DNA from 3 places in the Arthrobacter sp. D1-29 genome. Region 1 is predicted to be linked to each of the others. Evidence: riboswitches for the same ligand, from Rfam matches in the RefSeq annotation. Region 1 holds a riboswitch; each other region holds the start of a gene.
What was found. Region 1 has a riboswitch for S-adenosylmethionine ahead of M1E17_RS21750 (DUF1737 domain-containing protein). Riboswitches for the same ligand answer to the same signal wherever they lie in the genome.
Positions count from the first base shown of each region.

Region 1 (4,945 bases):
AAGTCCACGGAACGGATTAGCAGGGCCAGCTCCCTTCCGGCGCGACCGGGCGGGTCAGATCTGCTTGAGCGCCCGCTCCAGGTCGCCGATCAGGTCATCCGCGTCTTCGAGGCCCACGGACAGCCGCACCACACCGTCGCTCAGCCCGATGGCCGCACGGCCTTCGGGACCCATGGCGCGGTGCGTCGTGGTGGCAGGGTGGGTGATGAGGGACTTGGCGTCGCCGAGGTTGTTGGAGATGTCGATGATCCGCAGCCCGTCCAGCAGCGCAAAGGCGGCTTCCTTGCCCGAGCGTCCGGCCGTCGTCGCGAGTTCTAGGGTCAGCACGGTGCCGCCGGCCTTCATCTGCTTGGCGGCGAGCTCATACTGCGGGTGGGATTTCAGCAGCGGGTATTTGACCCAGCTGACCGCAGGCTGCTGTTCCAGCCACTCTGCCAGCCTCAGGGCGGTGGCCGAGGAATGGTTGACGCGCAGCGCCATGGTCTCCAGCCCCTTGGTGAGGACCCAGGCGTTGAAGGCGGACAGTGAGGGTCCGGTGTGGCGCATGAGCTGTTTCACGGGGCCGTCGATGAATTCCTTGGTGCCCAGGATTGCCCCGCCCATGACTCGGCCCTGGCCGTCGATGTGCTTGGTGCCGGAGTAGACAATGACGTCCGCGCCCAGCTGGCCGCAGCGCTGCAGCAGGGGAGTGGCAAAGACGTTGTCGACGACGACGGTGGCTCCGGCGGCATGCGCCAGTTCGCTGACTGCCGCGATGTCCACGATTTCCTGCATCGGGTTGGACGGCGACTCGAAGAAGACTGCGGTGGTGGGCTGGGACAATGCTTCACGCCACTGGTCCAGGTCCGGGCCATCCACAAAGACGGTCTCCACGCCCCAGCGCGGCAGGATCTCGTTCAGGATCACGAAACAGGAACCGAACAGCGAGCGGGCCGCAACCACGCGGTCACCGGCAGCCAGCAGGGCACCCAGGGCGGTGAAGACTGCAGACATTCCCGACGCCGTCGCAAAGCACGCCTCGGTGCCCTCGAGGAGGCGGAGCCGTTCCTGGAAGGTGGCTACGGAGGGGTTCCCGTAGCGGGAGTAGACAAAGCGCTCGTCCTCGCCGGTGAAGGCGCGTTCGGCAGCTGCGGCCGATTCGTAGACGAACCCGGAGTTCAGGAAGACCGGCTCGGCGGTCTCCTGGAAATTGGTGCGGTCCAGCCCGCCACGGACTGCCTGGGTGTCAGGACTCCAGCCGGCGGCATCTTCATTGAATGTCACTTAGTTCGTTCCCAGATTCGTAGGCAGGCCGCGGTTCTTCCAGCCATTGACGGTGCGTTCGCCGTAGCGGTCCGGCTCGCCTTCAAAGCCCTCGAGGACGTTGTAGGACGTGTAGCCTGCTTGGGTGGCGGCGATGGCTGCAGCTATGGACCGGGCCCCGGAACGGCACAGGAACACCAGTTCCGTGCCGGTGTCCTCGGGTGCCTGCTGTGTCAGGTCATTGATGAAATCGGGGTTGGGGATGCCACCCGGGAACGTCCACTGGATGAAAAGGGGATCGTTGTCGGTCGCCTTGGTGTCCGGGATGCCGATATGCGCCCATTCGCCCTCCGTGCGCACATCCACCAGGATGGCGCCCTGCTCCAGCTTGGTCCAGGCTTCCTCCGGGGTGAGGTCTCCTGCGTAGCTCATGCGTGGCCCTCGCCGTCGAATTCGAGCTCTTCGCCGGCAGTTTCCAGATCGTCCACAGCGGTGGCGACGGCGGCGTCCGCGGAGGCGATCGCAGCCGGGAGGACCAGGGCCTGCGCCACGATCACGCTGCTGCCGTTGAACGTTGCGGCCGGGCTGCCGTGCAGGACGTAGCCCTCCGCCAATGCGGTTGAGATCCGCTCACAGAAGGAGCGGTCATCCGGCCCTGTGATCAGTCGGTAGGACAGCTTTTCTTCAGTGGCAGGTGCGTCTGTCACGACGGATCTCCTTCTCTCACGCTTGCAGCTCGAATTTTTTCGATATGCCGAGTATTCACCTGAGGCACCCCGCCGCGAAAGGGAGGGTTGCCGACCGGCCAGTCAGGGCTTGGCGCCGGTACTCATTACTGCCCAAAAACGTAACACCTGGCCCGCCGCCCCGCACCGCCGCCATCGTCATGTTGCGTAACCAACGCCATGCCGGACAATCACGGTATGGGGAAACAGCAGGATATGGGTGAACGATCTGTGGGAAAAGACTGTGTGGGCAAACAGCGGGGAAGGCCAGCAGTGCAAAACCGGTTGCGATGGACCGCGGTCGTCCTCGCCGTCGCATCCCTTGCCTTTGCACTGACAGGCTGCCGGGACCCCTTCGCTCCGCCGCCCTGCGGGCCGCCGGAGTACTTTGTCTCCCCGTCGGCCGTTCAGGCTGGCGGGAAGGTTACGGTCTCCGCGCAGGACACCACCTGTGATGCGCTCTACGGCGCGGATGCCCGCATCCAGGTGACGGTGACGGATGCTGCGGGGCAGACGGTCCTGGAGGAGCTCGCTCCCATGACCGACGACGGCGGCTTCACCTTTGTCTTCACCGTTCCGGAGACCATGGCTGCCGGAGAGGGCGGAGTCAGCGCTGTCCCGTACGGCGTGGACTGGTGTGATGACACCGGCGTCAACAACAGGGCCGCTCCGGGCACCCTGAGCCTGGAACGTGCGTCCTGCACCCACCGGCTGGTCCCGCTCACAGTTCACGCGGCTCCACCGGCCTGAGGTGGCACCAGTCTGAGCGTCAACGTAGGTTGACGAACGAAGTGGTGTCAACTAATGTTGACGTCGTGGAGGTGGATCGGATGAAGACACTCGTTGGATCGATGGATGGGAAGGGCCCGGCCGAGGCACTCTATGCCGTGGCGGAGCTGCAGAAGGAAGTAGGGCGGGCCGAAGCTGCCTTGGTCAGGAACGCCCGCCAGGCAGGACTCTCATGGGAAGCGATCGCCCTGTGCCTGGGCGTCAGCAAGCAGGCAGTTCACCGGAAGTACGGCAGGCGCTAGCCCGTCAACGCGGTCCGTCAGGGTTCCTGGGGCTTGGCGCACTACATTTCAGGCCTTGAGGATGAGAGCCTCGCCTTGGCCCCCGCCGCCGCAGAGGGACACAACCCCGGTGCCGCCGCCGCGCCGCTGCAGCGCCAGCGCCTGGTGCAGCACAAGGCGTGCGCCTGAGGCGCCCACTGGGTGGCCCAAGGCGATGGCGCCGCCCTCGGCGTTGATCCGCTCCGTGCTGACGCCCAGGTCCTGGGCCGATTGGATAATCACGGACGCGAAGGCTTCATTAATTTCGATCAGGTCCAGATCAGCCACGCCAAGCCCTTCCGCAGCCAGGGCGCGTTCGATGGCGCGGGACGGCTGGGAATGCAGGGAAGCGTCCGGGCCGGCAGTCTGGCCGTGGCTGCGGATCTCGGCGATCCAGCTCAGTCCGGCACGTTCCGCGGCGGCCTTGCTGGCAATCACGACGGCGGCCGCGCCGTCTGAAAGGGGAGAGGCGGATCCGGCGGTGATAGTGGCAGTCGCGGCCGTGGAGAAGGCGGGCTTAAGGGCAGCCAGGGCCTCCGCCGTCGTGCCCGGGCGAATGCCTTCATCAGAATCCACCATCAGTGCTGGACCACGGCGCTGCGGTACTTTGACCGGTGCGATCTCGGCAGCAAGCAGTCCGGCGGAGCTCGCTGCCTCCGACCGCTGATGGGACCTCGCGGCAACAGCGTCCTGGTCCGCCCGGCTGATTCCGCGTTCGGCGTTGCCCGCATCGGTTGCGGCGCCCTGGAGGACGCCGGAGACGGGGTCCTGCAGGGCATCGTAATTCAGTGAGTCCATCAGCGGGGCGTCGCCGATTGCCACACCGTTGCGAAGGCGCTGAAGCAGGTGCGGGGCGTTGCTCATGGATTCCTGGCCCCCTGCCACGATGAAGTCTGCCTCGCCGGCCCGGATCATCCTGGCGGCGTCGATCACCGCAGTGAGTCCGGAGAGGCAGAGCTTGTTGATGGTTACCGTGGGAACGTCCCAGCCAATGCCTGCTGCCAGGCTTGCCTGCCGCGCGGGTCCTTGCCCTGCACCTGCCTGGATGACCTGGCCCACGATCACCGCATGGACCTGGCCGGGGTCCACGCCTGTCCTTTCAAGTGCACTGCGGATCGCGTGGGCGCCCAGTTCACTGGATGACAGCGCGGCCAGGCTGCCCCGGAATCGTCCGAAGGGAGTGCGGGCGCCGCCCAGGATGACTGCGGTACGCGCGTCAGCTTTCAGGGCCTCGCTCCTCATAGGCTCGTTACTCAGGGCCTCGTTGCTCATGGTGGCTGCCTTCCACTGGGTTCGGGTCTCGGACTTGGTGCCGGAAAGGGGGCGGGGGCTAATGCAGGAGCAGCTGGTGGAGGAGGTGGTCCTGCCAGCTGCCGGCGATGTGCAGATACTCCGGGGCCACTCCGATTTCCTGGAAGCCGGCCCGCCGGAGGATCTTCCGTGATGCACCGTTGTGGACCAGGGTGGCTGCCTGGACCCGGTGGAGGCCCAGCTCCATGCGGGCATGCTTCACGGCAAACAGCACGGCAGCGGAACCTACCCCCTCGCCGTTGTAGTCTTTGTCCACCCAGTACCCCAGATGGGCGTTGAGGAACGGCCCCCGGACAATGCCCGTCAGGGTGACGGTGCCGATGACGCGGCGGCCGTCCAGCAGGATCCAGGGAATTTCCTGCCCCACTGAATGCTGGGCGAGCCTGATGTGGATGAGTCCAAGCTGGTGGGAAGGGGTAAAGAACTCATCCGCACGGGCCGGCTCCCAGGGCGCCAGGTGTTCCCGGTTCCGGGCGTAGGCCTGACTCAGCAGTGCTGCATCTTCCCGGTGAAGCAGCCTGACCTGGATGTTGCCGATTAACTGCGAGGACTCGATGTGGTGCAACGTACCTCTTCAGGGTGTAGCCCTTGCGCCGAAACATTTGTTGCCTGAAAGAA
Region 1 is NZ_CP096383.1:4,765,278-4,770,222, reverse strand. It holds gene M1E17_RS21765 (DUF1905 domain-containing protein) at 1-20, shown strand, start outside; gene M1E17_RS21760 (O-succinylhomoserine sulfhydrylase) at 55-1,263, opposite strand; gene M1E17_RS21755 (rhodanese-like domain-containing protein) at 1,264-1,674, opposite strand; gene M1E17_RS21750 (DUF1737 domain-containing protein) at 1,671-1,949, opposite strand; SAM riboswitch class IV at 1,963-2,079, opposite strand; gene M1E17_RS21745 (hypothetical protein) at 2,184-2,717, shown strand; gene M1E17_RS21740 (AsnC family protein) at 2,798-2,998, shown strand; gene M1E17_RS21735 (acetyl-CoA C-acyltransferase) at 3,047-4,258, opposite strand; gene M1E17_RS21730 (GNAT family N-acetyltransferase) at 4,347-4,892, opposite strand.

Region 2 (4,945 bases), 2.0 Mb from region 1:
CCCAGGCTCCATCAGGGGAACGCCGGAATGTACCGGCAGACAGGCATCGATGCGGCGGCCGCGGCCCGGAGCGCAGACGTCCTGGCCGACGCTGTCCGGGGCGGCAAGCATCTGACCAGGGAGCAGCTAGCCGCCAGGCTGCAGGATGCCGGCTTCACGGCAAAGGGTGTGGAACTTGCCTACCTCATCATGCATGCGGAGATCAGCGCAGTTCTGGTCAGCGGCACACCTGTTCGCAGTCCAAGTGGGGCGCTCAAACAGACGTATGCCCTGTTCGACGAGCGCATTCCGGCCGCTCCCGAAGTGAGCCGGGCAGAAGCCCTTGCCGCGTTGGCCCGGCGCTATTTCAGTAGCCGCGGTCCGGCCACGGTCAGGGACTGCGCCGACTGGTCCGGGCTGACCATGGCTGACGTCCGGCAGGGCGTTCAGCACGTCCTGGAGAACGAACCGGACGCCCTGGAAACGCAGGAAATTGACGGCGTCGTCTTCTACTTCAGAGCCGGGCCGGGACCGGAGCCGGATTCGACGCTGGGAGGCCGCGGACCCGCTCAGGGGGCGGAGCCCCGGATCGATCTGATCCAGTGCTACGACGAATACGTGATGGGGTATTCCGCCACCAGGCATTACCTGGGAGGAAGCGCTCCCGCGATCCCCGCCGACGGCGCCCTGATACACGTGGTGCTGCTCAACGGAAGGATGGCCGGTTCCTGGCGGCACACCATGCTGCCCGGCCGGTGCGAGCTGGACATCCGTCTGTCCACACCGGCAGGGTCACACGCCGCTTTTGCCGGTGCGGGCGAAAACACTGACGTGGAGCAGGCGGTGGAGGCCGCCGTGGCTGGCTATGGAGCCTTTCTTGGCATCCCCACAGTCCGGAAGGCGTCCGGGGCTAAGCTGGAAGGACACATATGAGAGGCGCAGCACCGTGAACAACCTGTTTTTCTGGATCATCGTTTTGTCGTTCCTGATTCCGATGGGGATGCGGATGTACCGGAAATACGTCCACCGCCGGAACCAGGAACAGAGCTTCTCCGGGCGGTACCCGGACTACTTCCCCGGCCCGCGTCCGGGACCGCAGAGCAACCAGCCCCGCGACGGCTACACGCAGCAGGACTACATGAGCGGCGGCTTCCGCCAGATCAGCAGCCCGGAGCCTCTGCCGCCCAGCCAGCCCCTTCCCCCGTTCCAGCCACTGCCGGGCCAGCAGCTTCCGACGCCGGACCAGCAGCGCCCGCCGTACGGCCAGGCAGTGCCTCCCCGGGACCGGGGACAGGAACCGCAGAAGCCGGCGGCCCCCTCGACTCCCCCGCCGCCGTCGGCCCCGCAGGGCTACCGTGCCCGCAAGCTTGCAGAACTTGACCAGCAGTACAGCAACGGCGAAATGGCCATGGATGAGTACATGGCGCGCCGGGCCGAAATCATGAACGGCTGACGCAAGAACTGTCCCGGCGAGGTTCTGAGGCCGGGAACTTTCCAGGCCAGGACTTTCTGGACCAGGAAGACTTTCTGGACCAGGGATATTTTCTAGAGCAGGAACTTCTTCAAACCAGGAATGTCGTCCTGAGCTGGTTGCCCAGCTGTCCGATTTCGGTGAGGAAGCCGTCGTGGCCGATGGGGCATTCAATGATGTGCACATCAACGTCGCCCGGCAGGGCTGCCGCCAACTCGTGTGACTGGGACGGGAAGTAGAGCCTGTCGCTGTCCACGGCCGCCACAAAGAACCGGGCTGTCGCCTTGGCCAGGGCCTCGTCCAGGGAGCCGCGCCCCCGGCAAACATCGTGGCTCATCAGGGCCTCTGTGATGGCGATGTAGCTGTTGGCGTCAAAGCGCCGAACCAGCTTGTTGCCCTGGTGGTCCAGGTAGCTTTCCACCTGATAGCGGCCGCGGTCGCCCAGCGCCGGTGCCTGGAACGGTGTTTCCGGCGCCTGGGCCAGGCGTCCGAACCTGCCGTCCAGTTCCCGGGCCGAGCGGTAGGTGATGTGGGCTATCCGGCGAGCCAGCGCCAGGCCGTCCTCCGGACAGGGACCGCCATAGTAATCGCCGTTGTTGAAGTTGGCATCCTGGCGGATCGCCAGGGTCTGGGCCTGGGCGAAGGCAATCTGCTCCGCCGTGCTCGCGGCGCCGACCGATACTACGGCACACCGTTCTACCCGCTCAGGGTAGGTCAGAGCCCATTCGAGGGCACGCGCGCCGCCCATTGAGCCGCCCAGGACGGCGAACCAGCTCTGGATGCCCAGCAGGTCAGCCAGCCGGGCTTCGGCAACGGTGCTGTCCCGGAGGGTGACCAGGGGGAAGCGGGAGCCCCACGGCTTTCCGTCAGGGGCAGGCGACGAAGGTCCGGTGGAGCCATAGCATCCGCCCACGATATTCACGGAGACCACAAAAAACCTGTCAGTATCCACCGGCGCACCGGGCCCGGCCAGCTGTTCCCACCAGCCCGGTTCATCGGTGTCGCCCCGCGTGACGTGGGTGCTGCCTGTCAGGGCGTGCTCGATCAGGATGGCGTTGGAGGCATCATGGTTGAGTGTGCCCCAGGTTTCATACGCCAGGGTGACATCCGGCAGGAAGCCTCCGGCTTCGAGCTCGAGTCCGCCGATAGTGGCGAACTGGACCACTCCGTTTTCAGGTACGGCGGTGCGGGAGACGGTAATCGTCATGTGAGGACCTTTTCTACGCGCTTGCCCGCCGTCAAATGACCGGCAGGCCAGGTCTTCACCCGGGGCACCCCACCGCGGAAGGAGGGTTGCCGGCCAGCAAGCCGGGGCTGTCACTGGCACTCATGACCTGCTTCGAGTGTACGAAACAGCCATGCCTCTTGACCAAGAGTGTGACTGGTTATGACTTTCCCGGCCTGCGGCTACGGTGCCCGCAACTGCCCGGCTGCATCCACGACGTCGGCCATTTCGCTAATACCGATGGAAAGCAGGAGGGGCGTCAGCTGCCTCCCCAAGGCCATAGTCAGCAGACTTCCTAACCATGGTTTCGGGCTTAATGTCCACTCATGACACAAAGTAAAAAGTGGGTAAGGCTACCCTTAGCTGAGAGCCCGATCACAAAGTGCCAAGATGAAGGGCATGCGCATGGATCACGTCTCTTACGCCTGTGAACACGATGGCCTGGCTGCCACAACCGAACGAATTTCGTCCGCCCTCGGCGTCGAAGCCGTGAAGGGTGGAGTGCACCCCCGTTTCGGAACCCGGAACATGATCATTCCACTCGCGGGCCACAAATACCTTGAAGTAGTGGAGGTCCTTGACCACCCGGCGTCGGATAAAGCGCCGTTCGGACAGGCCGTCCGGGCACGCTCTGCTGCCGGCGGCGGCTGGATGGGCTGGTGCGTCGAAGTGGACGACCTCGCCCCCTTCGAACGCCGGCTGGGACGCTCCGCCGTCAACGGCAACCGGAAGTTCCCCGACGGCCGCGAACTTGTATGGAAGCAGATCGGAATCCTGGGCCTCATCGCTGATCCCCAGGTCCCGTACATGCTCAAGTGGGAAGGCGATCCCGCCCTGCACCCGTCCAACGCCTACGAAAGCAATGTCAAGATGTCCTGCCTGACCATTGCAGGCTCGGCGGAGCGGGTGACCGAATGGCTCGGCGAACCTGTCGAAAAGCCGCTTGAGGATGTAGCGGTGGAATGGGTGGCTCCGCATGGAACCCCGGGAATCCTTTCCGTCACCTTCGAAACCGCCTCCGGGGCAGTCACCATCTAAGCCCTCCCCCGGCCGGTCAACGGCCGTTGGGAACAAGCTTCGGCCGCCATCAGCGGGTGCCAATGACGCCACCTGCCGATGGCGGCCGAATTACTTTAACGCCGCCGTCGTTCCTTGGTTTTTCACCCGAGGCCTATGGCAGACCCAAAGAGGCTGAAGCCAACGAACGCCACAATGTCCAACAGTGCGTGCGCAATGACCAGCGGCATCACCCGCTTTGTGCGGGTGTAGAGCCAGGCGAACACCACACCCATGACCGCGTTGCCGATGAAGGGCCCAAAGCCTTGGTAGAGGTGGTAGCTGCCGCGCAGCATGGAACTGGCGAAGATTGCCAATGGCATGCTCCAGCCAAACTTCCCCAAACGGTCCATCAGGTAGCCCACCACGATGACTTCCTCCACCACAGCATGCCGCATGGCAGACAGGATCAGCACCGGCACTGTCCACCAGTAGGAATCCAGGGCGCTGGGAATGATGGCAGTGGTGATGCCCAAGGCCCGCCCTGCCGCGTAGAGGCCAAGTGACGGGATACCGATCAGGGCCGCAAGTCCTAGACCCTGCAGCATGTCCCTTCCGGGTCTGGCGAAGTTGAAGCCAAGCTTCCGGAAGGCCGAACCTGCATGTGCGCCGTCCCCCGCCCCCGGTTGCCGCTGGTCGGACAGGAAGTAGATCACCAGCAGGACCGGCACCAGCGCGAAGACGATGTCCAGCAACTGGTAGGTGAGATCGAAGTATTCGCGGGTGCTCTGCGAGCGGTTGAGCGTTGAGGTGCCTTCCGCCAGCGGGGCGCGCGTCATCTTATCCAGCAGCTGGACCACGGAGTAGACGGCGGACTGGCCCAGGGACAGCCCCAAGACGATCCAGACTTCAAGGCGCAGCCGACGGCGGGAGGGAACCAACATGCTCCCATCTTGCCTGTAGTTTCTGGTTCTTTGCTGGTGCATTACCCGGTCAAAGAGCTGCGCCGCGCCGGCGCCACCTATGCTTGGGGCTTATGAGTGCGCCCGGGAAAATTATCATGATCCGGCACGGCCAGTCTGCAGCCAACGCCGATACCTCGATCTACAACAGGGTCCCGGACTATCGGATTCCCCTGACCACCCTGGGTGTGGAGCAGGCGAGGGCAGCCGGCGAGCAGATCCGGGATGAGCTGGACGGCCGCCAGGTCTGCGTCTACGTCTCGCCCTACCTGAGGGCCCATCAGACCCTCGAGGCCCTCAACCTCGGAAGCC
Region 2 is NZ_CP096383.1:1,586,535-1,591,479, reverse strand. It holds gene M1E17_RS07340 (winged helix DNA-binding domain-containing protein) at 1-912, shown strand, start outside; gene M1E17_RS07335 (hypothetical protein) at 926-1,432, shown strand; gene metX (homoserine O-acetyltransferase MetX) at 1,542-2,657, opposite strand; SAM riboswitch class IV at 2,670-2,785, opposite strand; gene M1E17_RS07325 (VOC family protein) at 3,075-3,713, shown strand; gene M1E17_RS07320 (CPBP family intramembrane glutamic endopeptidase) at 3,836-4,615, opposite strand; gene M1E17_RS07315 (histidine phosphatase family protein) at 4,732-4,945, shown strand, end outside.
Region 2: another riboswitch for S-adenosylmethionine. It lies ahead of metX (homoserine O-acetyltransferase MetX); the one in region 1 lies ahead of M1E17_RS21750 (DUF1737 domain-containing protein).

Region 3 (4,945 bases), 1.3 Mb from region 1:
CCATCCTTGGCCTGGCCGTGCAGGGCATTGAGGTGGAGGACATCGCCACCACGGCCAAGACCATGCCGGACTTTCCTGCCTTGTGGGCGGACATGCTCGCCCAGGGCCAGTCAACCCAGCCTGAGGGGCCGGAGGGTTCCGTCGGTGGCACGCAGCACTGATTCATGGGACGAGTCCGATGTCCGGATCCGTCCCAGCAAAAAGGGGTCACGCCCGCGTACCAAGGACCGTCCCAGTCACGATGACGCTGTCACGGGACGCATCATCACGGTGGACCGCGGCCGGTATACGGCAGTGGTCGGTGAGGATTCGGGCGACGAGCGCGTGATCATCGCGGCAAGGGCCCGGGAATTGCGCCGCTCCCCCGTGGTCGCCGGAGATTTCGTCTCGCTCGTGGGGGATGTATCGGGCGAACCTGACACCCTGGCCCGCCTGGTCAAGATCCAGGAGCGCAGGACACTCCTGCGCCGCAGCGCGGATGACACTGATCCCGTGGAGCGCGCAGTGGTAGCCAACGCCGATCAGCTCGTGGTCGTGGTGGCTGCCGCCAACCCGGAACCCCGGACCGGCTTTATCGACCGCGCCTTGGTAGCAGCCTACGACGCCGGGATTGACCCGCTGCTGCTGGTCACCAAGGCGGACGTCAAGGATCCCTCGGAGCTGTTGTCCAACTACGAGCACCTTGATTTCCCGGTCATCATCAGCCGCACGGCCGATTCCGCGGCGTCCGGAATCGATGCACGTTCCGATGACGGCCTGTCTGCCCGGCTGGACAGTAATGCCGTTTCCCAGCTCCGTGAACACCTCGATGGCAAGGTCACGGTGATGCTGGGGCATTCGGGCGTGGGCAAATCCACCATGGTGAACGCGCTGACAGGTGCCGAACGTGCCACGGGCGGCGTCAACGCGGTGACGGGGAGGGGGCGGCACACGTCCTCGTCTGCCCTTGCCCTCAAACTGACTGACTCGCCGGCGGGGAGCTGGATCATTGATACTCCCGGGATCCGGTCCTTCGGCCTGGCACATGTGGACCCGGATCGCATCCTCCGGTCCTTCCCGGATCTCGAGCCGGGAACGGACGCATGTGAACGTGGCTGCAAGCACAACGCCGCCGCGGTCAACTGCGGGCTGGACGCCTGGGTGGCCGAGGGCCACGCCGGCCCGACGGGTGCAGCCCGGCTTGCGTCACTGCGGCGTTTGCTTGGCACCGATCCGCGGATGGAAGGTCAGGAAACCAAGGAACTCGGCAGCATGGGCTGAAGTACCGCCATCCGTTCGCTCACCGTTTGGCGGGTTTTGCCGTATTTTCCCGCCTTCAGCGGACCCTGTCCGGAAGCGTCGGAACGGTTCGGGACGCCGATGTCCCCGCCCCTGCCCCGCTTTGACGGTAGTTTGGAACCATGATCCAACCCGCTTCGAGCTACAACGATGACTTGCGCCTGGCCCACGTGCTGGCCGATTCCGTGGACGACCAGACCATGAGCCGCTTCAAGGCCCTGGACCTCCACATCGAAACCAAGCCGGACCTGACGCCGGTCACAGATGCTGACAAGGCCGCTGAGGAAGCCATCCGGGGCCAACTCTCCCGCTCCCGTCCCCGTGATGCCGTGCTCGGTGAGGAGTTCGGCAGCAGCGGACATGGTTCCCGCCGCTGGATCATCGACCCCATTGACGGCACCAAGAACTTTGTTCGCGGCGTCCCCGTCTGGGCCACACTCATCGCACTCGTTGACGAGGGCGAACCGGTGGTCGGCGTGGTCAGTGCCCCGGCGCTCGGTAAGCGCTGGTGGGCGGCCAAGGGCGCTGGAGCCTACATGGGCCGTTCCCTTGCCGCCGCCACCAGGCTGCGGGTTTCGGACGTCTCAAAGCTGTCCGACGCGTCGCTGTCCTATTCCAGCCTGGGTGGGTGGAAGGAACGGGGCAATCTTGACGAGTTCCTGGAGCTCACCGAGGATGTGTGGCGGACGCGGGCATACGGCGACTTCTGGTCCTACTGCATGGTGGCCGAAGGCTCTGTGGACATCGCGTGTGAACCCGAGCTGAACCTTTACGACATGGCGGCGCTGGTGCCCATTGTGGTTGAGGCCGGGGGCCGGTTTACCTCCCTTGAGGGAGAAGACGGGCCCTTCGGAGGCAATGCCCTGGCCACCAATTCCATCCTGCACTCGGAGGTCCTGAAGAGACTAAATCCGAGCCTGGACGATCTTCTCTCGTCCTGATCATCCGAATTATCAGCGGCGGACGCCTTCAAAAGGAGGCGTCCGCCGTCGTATCTTCGGTGAGTGGGGCCTATTTCAACCCGCGTAACAAAACCCTTAACATTCGGCCCGGCTTTTTCCCCGCCCGGCCCATGTCCTACGCTCTTAACAGGTCACGAGTGCCAGCGCGAAACCCCGGTTTGCTGGCCGGCAACCCTCCATTCGCGGTGGGGTGCCCCGGGTGACGACCAGGCCGGTCCGGAACGGATGCGGCAAGCGCGGATTCCCGGCACAGGGAGTCCTTTTCAGAGTGAGGTCTCTGTGACAACTGCCACCGTCTCCCCCAATACCGCTGCCCAGGCATTTCCCGGCACGTCCCCAGCACTGTCCGCCGATCGCATTTCCATCGCCGGGCGTCCCCTCTCCGCCGTCACCGGCGCGGAGATCCAGGCTCCCCTGATCCAGGGCGGACATGTCAGGTACGCCAACCTTGACTATGGTGCTTCGGCGCCTGCCCTCTCCGTGGTTTCTGCCTACCTCAACGAGATCCTGCCGTTTTACGCGAGCGTCCACCGTGGTGCCGGCTATGCATCCCAGATCAGCACTTCGGTTTATGAGAACTCACGCAGCATAGTCCGGGAGTTTGTTGGTGGCCGCCCCGATGACTCCGTTATCTTCACCCGTAACACCACTGATTCCCTGAACCTGCTGGCCGGCTGCCTGCCGTCCACGGACGGGCGCAACCAGGGCGACGTCCTCTATCTCGACATCGAACACCATGCCAACCTCCTGCCGTGGCAAGGAGTGCCGCACCGCAGTGTGGTCGCCGCCAACACCCTTGCCGGTACCGTCGAGGCTATCCGTGCCGAGTTGGAACAGGGCGGGGTGAGCCTGCTGGCCGTCACCGGCGCGTCCAACGTCACCGGCGAGATCCTGCCCGTCCGGGCACTGGCGGCACTGGCCCACGAGCACGGCGCCCGCATCGTGGTCGATGCCGCACAGCTTGCGCCGCACCGGCGTATCGACATCGCCGCTGACGACGTCGACTACCTGGCCTTCTCCGGCCACAAGCTCTATGCGCCCTTTGGGTCAGGTGTCCTGGTGGGCCGGCCGGACTGGCTCGACGCCGGCACTCCCCACCTGGCCGGCGGCGGCGCTGTCCGGGAAGCCAGGCTGGACGGCGTGAGCTGGGCAACCGGGCCCGCCAGGCACGAAGGCGGCTCGCCCAACGTCCTGGGCGCAGCCACCCTCGCCCGCGCCACGCAGGTCATCGCCGCCTTGGACCAGACCCGCTGGCATGCCCACGAGTCAGCCATCAGGTCCTTCCTGGTGGAAGGCCTCGAGAAGATCGACGGCGTCACCGTGCACCAGATCTTCAAGGACACCAACCCCGAAACGGACACCATCGGCGTGGTTAACTTCTCCGTGGCGGGCTACGACGCTGGACTGGTGGCTGCCTATCTCTCCGCAGAGCACGGCGTAGGCCTCCGTGACGGCCGTTTCTGCGCCCATCCCTTGCTCAAGCGCCTGGGTCTTCCTTCCGGCTCCCTCCGGGCGAGCTTCGGAGTAGGTTCCCGGCTCGAAGACGCCCAACGGCTGCTGGCCGGCATCGAGGAACTGCGCCGCACCGGATTGGGATGGGACTACGTCGTGGATGCCGGCCGCTGGGTTCCCGCCAATGACACCCGGACTTACCCGTCGTGGGCGCCGAACACTCCCGGTACCGCAGGCGCAGCTCCCTGCATCGAAGACTGACCTGAGGTAATGGCCGCCTGCCCCTTCAAAGGTGCATGGCCAAGCGCGCCCGAGGGCTGGTTCGTCCGGACGCACCCGTGCGGTAAATTCGAAAGATACCCAAGGGCATCAGGTGAAGGAGGCCGCGCGTGGCACGGGGTGGCCCCAAACTTGACCACGGACGCCGTCGGGAACTCGGACAGAGCTTCCAGGACGGCGGCGAGCACTACCAACGCGTCCGGCCCGGATATCCCGCGGACTCAGCTGACTGGCTTGTTCCCGCCGGAGCCCGTGATGCCGTGGACGTCGGTGCAGGGACTGGCAAGTTCACGGCCCTGCTGCTCGAGCGCGGACTGGCGGTTTCAGCCGTGGACCCTTCCGCGGACATGCTCAAGCAGCTCGGGATCCACTATCCACAAGTGACAGCAAGGCAGGGCACAGCCGAGGCAACCGGGCTGGCGAGCGGCTCATTCGACGTCGTCAGCGTTGCCCAGGCCTGGCATTGGTGTGACCCGCTGCAGGCAAGCACAGAACTTGCCAGGATTCTTCGCCCAGGCGGCACACTCGGCCTTATCTGGAACCAGCTGGACACATCCGTACCGTGGGTCCACCGGCTCTCACGGATTATGCACGCCGGGGACGTCTACAAGCCGGGGTTTCGTCCTGTGGTGGGGCCTGAGTTCCAGGGGCTCGAAAGCCATGTGACACGGTGGGAAGACCGGCTAAGCACGGCCGACATCATTGAGCTGGCCAAATCCCGGAGCTACTTCCTGAGGGCGGGTGAAGCCACGCGGACCAAGGTCCTCGCCAATCTCGACTGGTATCTGCACCAGCATTTGGATCACGCTGCCGGTGCTGAACTGGGACTGCCCTACCTGACGCTGACCTGGCGGGCCATCAAGGCATGACGGCGGCTGACCAACGGGTAGGCTTGGTACCGTGAAGACCAGCGCGCCCTCCTCCTCGATCGAGGACTACGTCAAGGTCATATACTCCTTCACTGAGTGGCAGGA
Region 3 is NZ_CP096383.1:3,454,032-3,458,976, forward strand. It holds gene aroA (3-phosphoshikimate 1-carboxyvinyltransferase) at 1-161, shown strand, start outside; gene rsgA (ribosome small subunit-dependent GTPase A) at 145-1,260, shown strand; gene hisN (histidinol-phosphatase) at 1,401-2,219, shown strand; SAM riboswitch class IV at 2,370-2,483, shown strand; gene M1E17_RS15565 (aminotransferase class V-fold PLP-dependent enzyme) at 2,520-3,953, shown strand; gene M1E17_RS15570 (class I SAM-dependent methyltransferase) at 4,082-4,840, shown strand; gene M1E17_RS15575 (metal-dependent transcriptional regulator) at 4,872-4,945, shown strand, end outside.
Region 3: another riboswitch for S-adenosylmethionine. It lies ahead of M1E17_RS15565 (aminotransferase class V-fold PLP-dependent enzyme); the one in region 1 lies ahead of M1E17_RS21750 (DUF1737 domain-containing protein).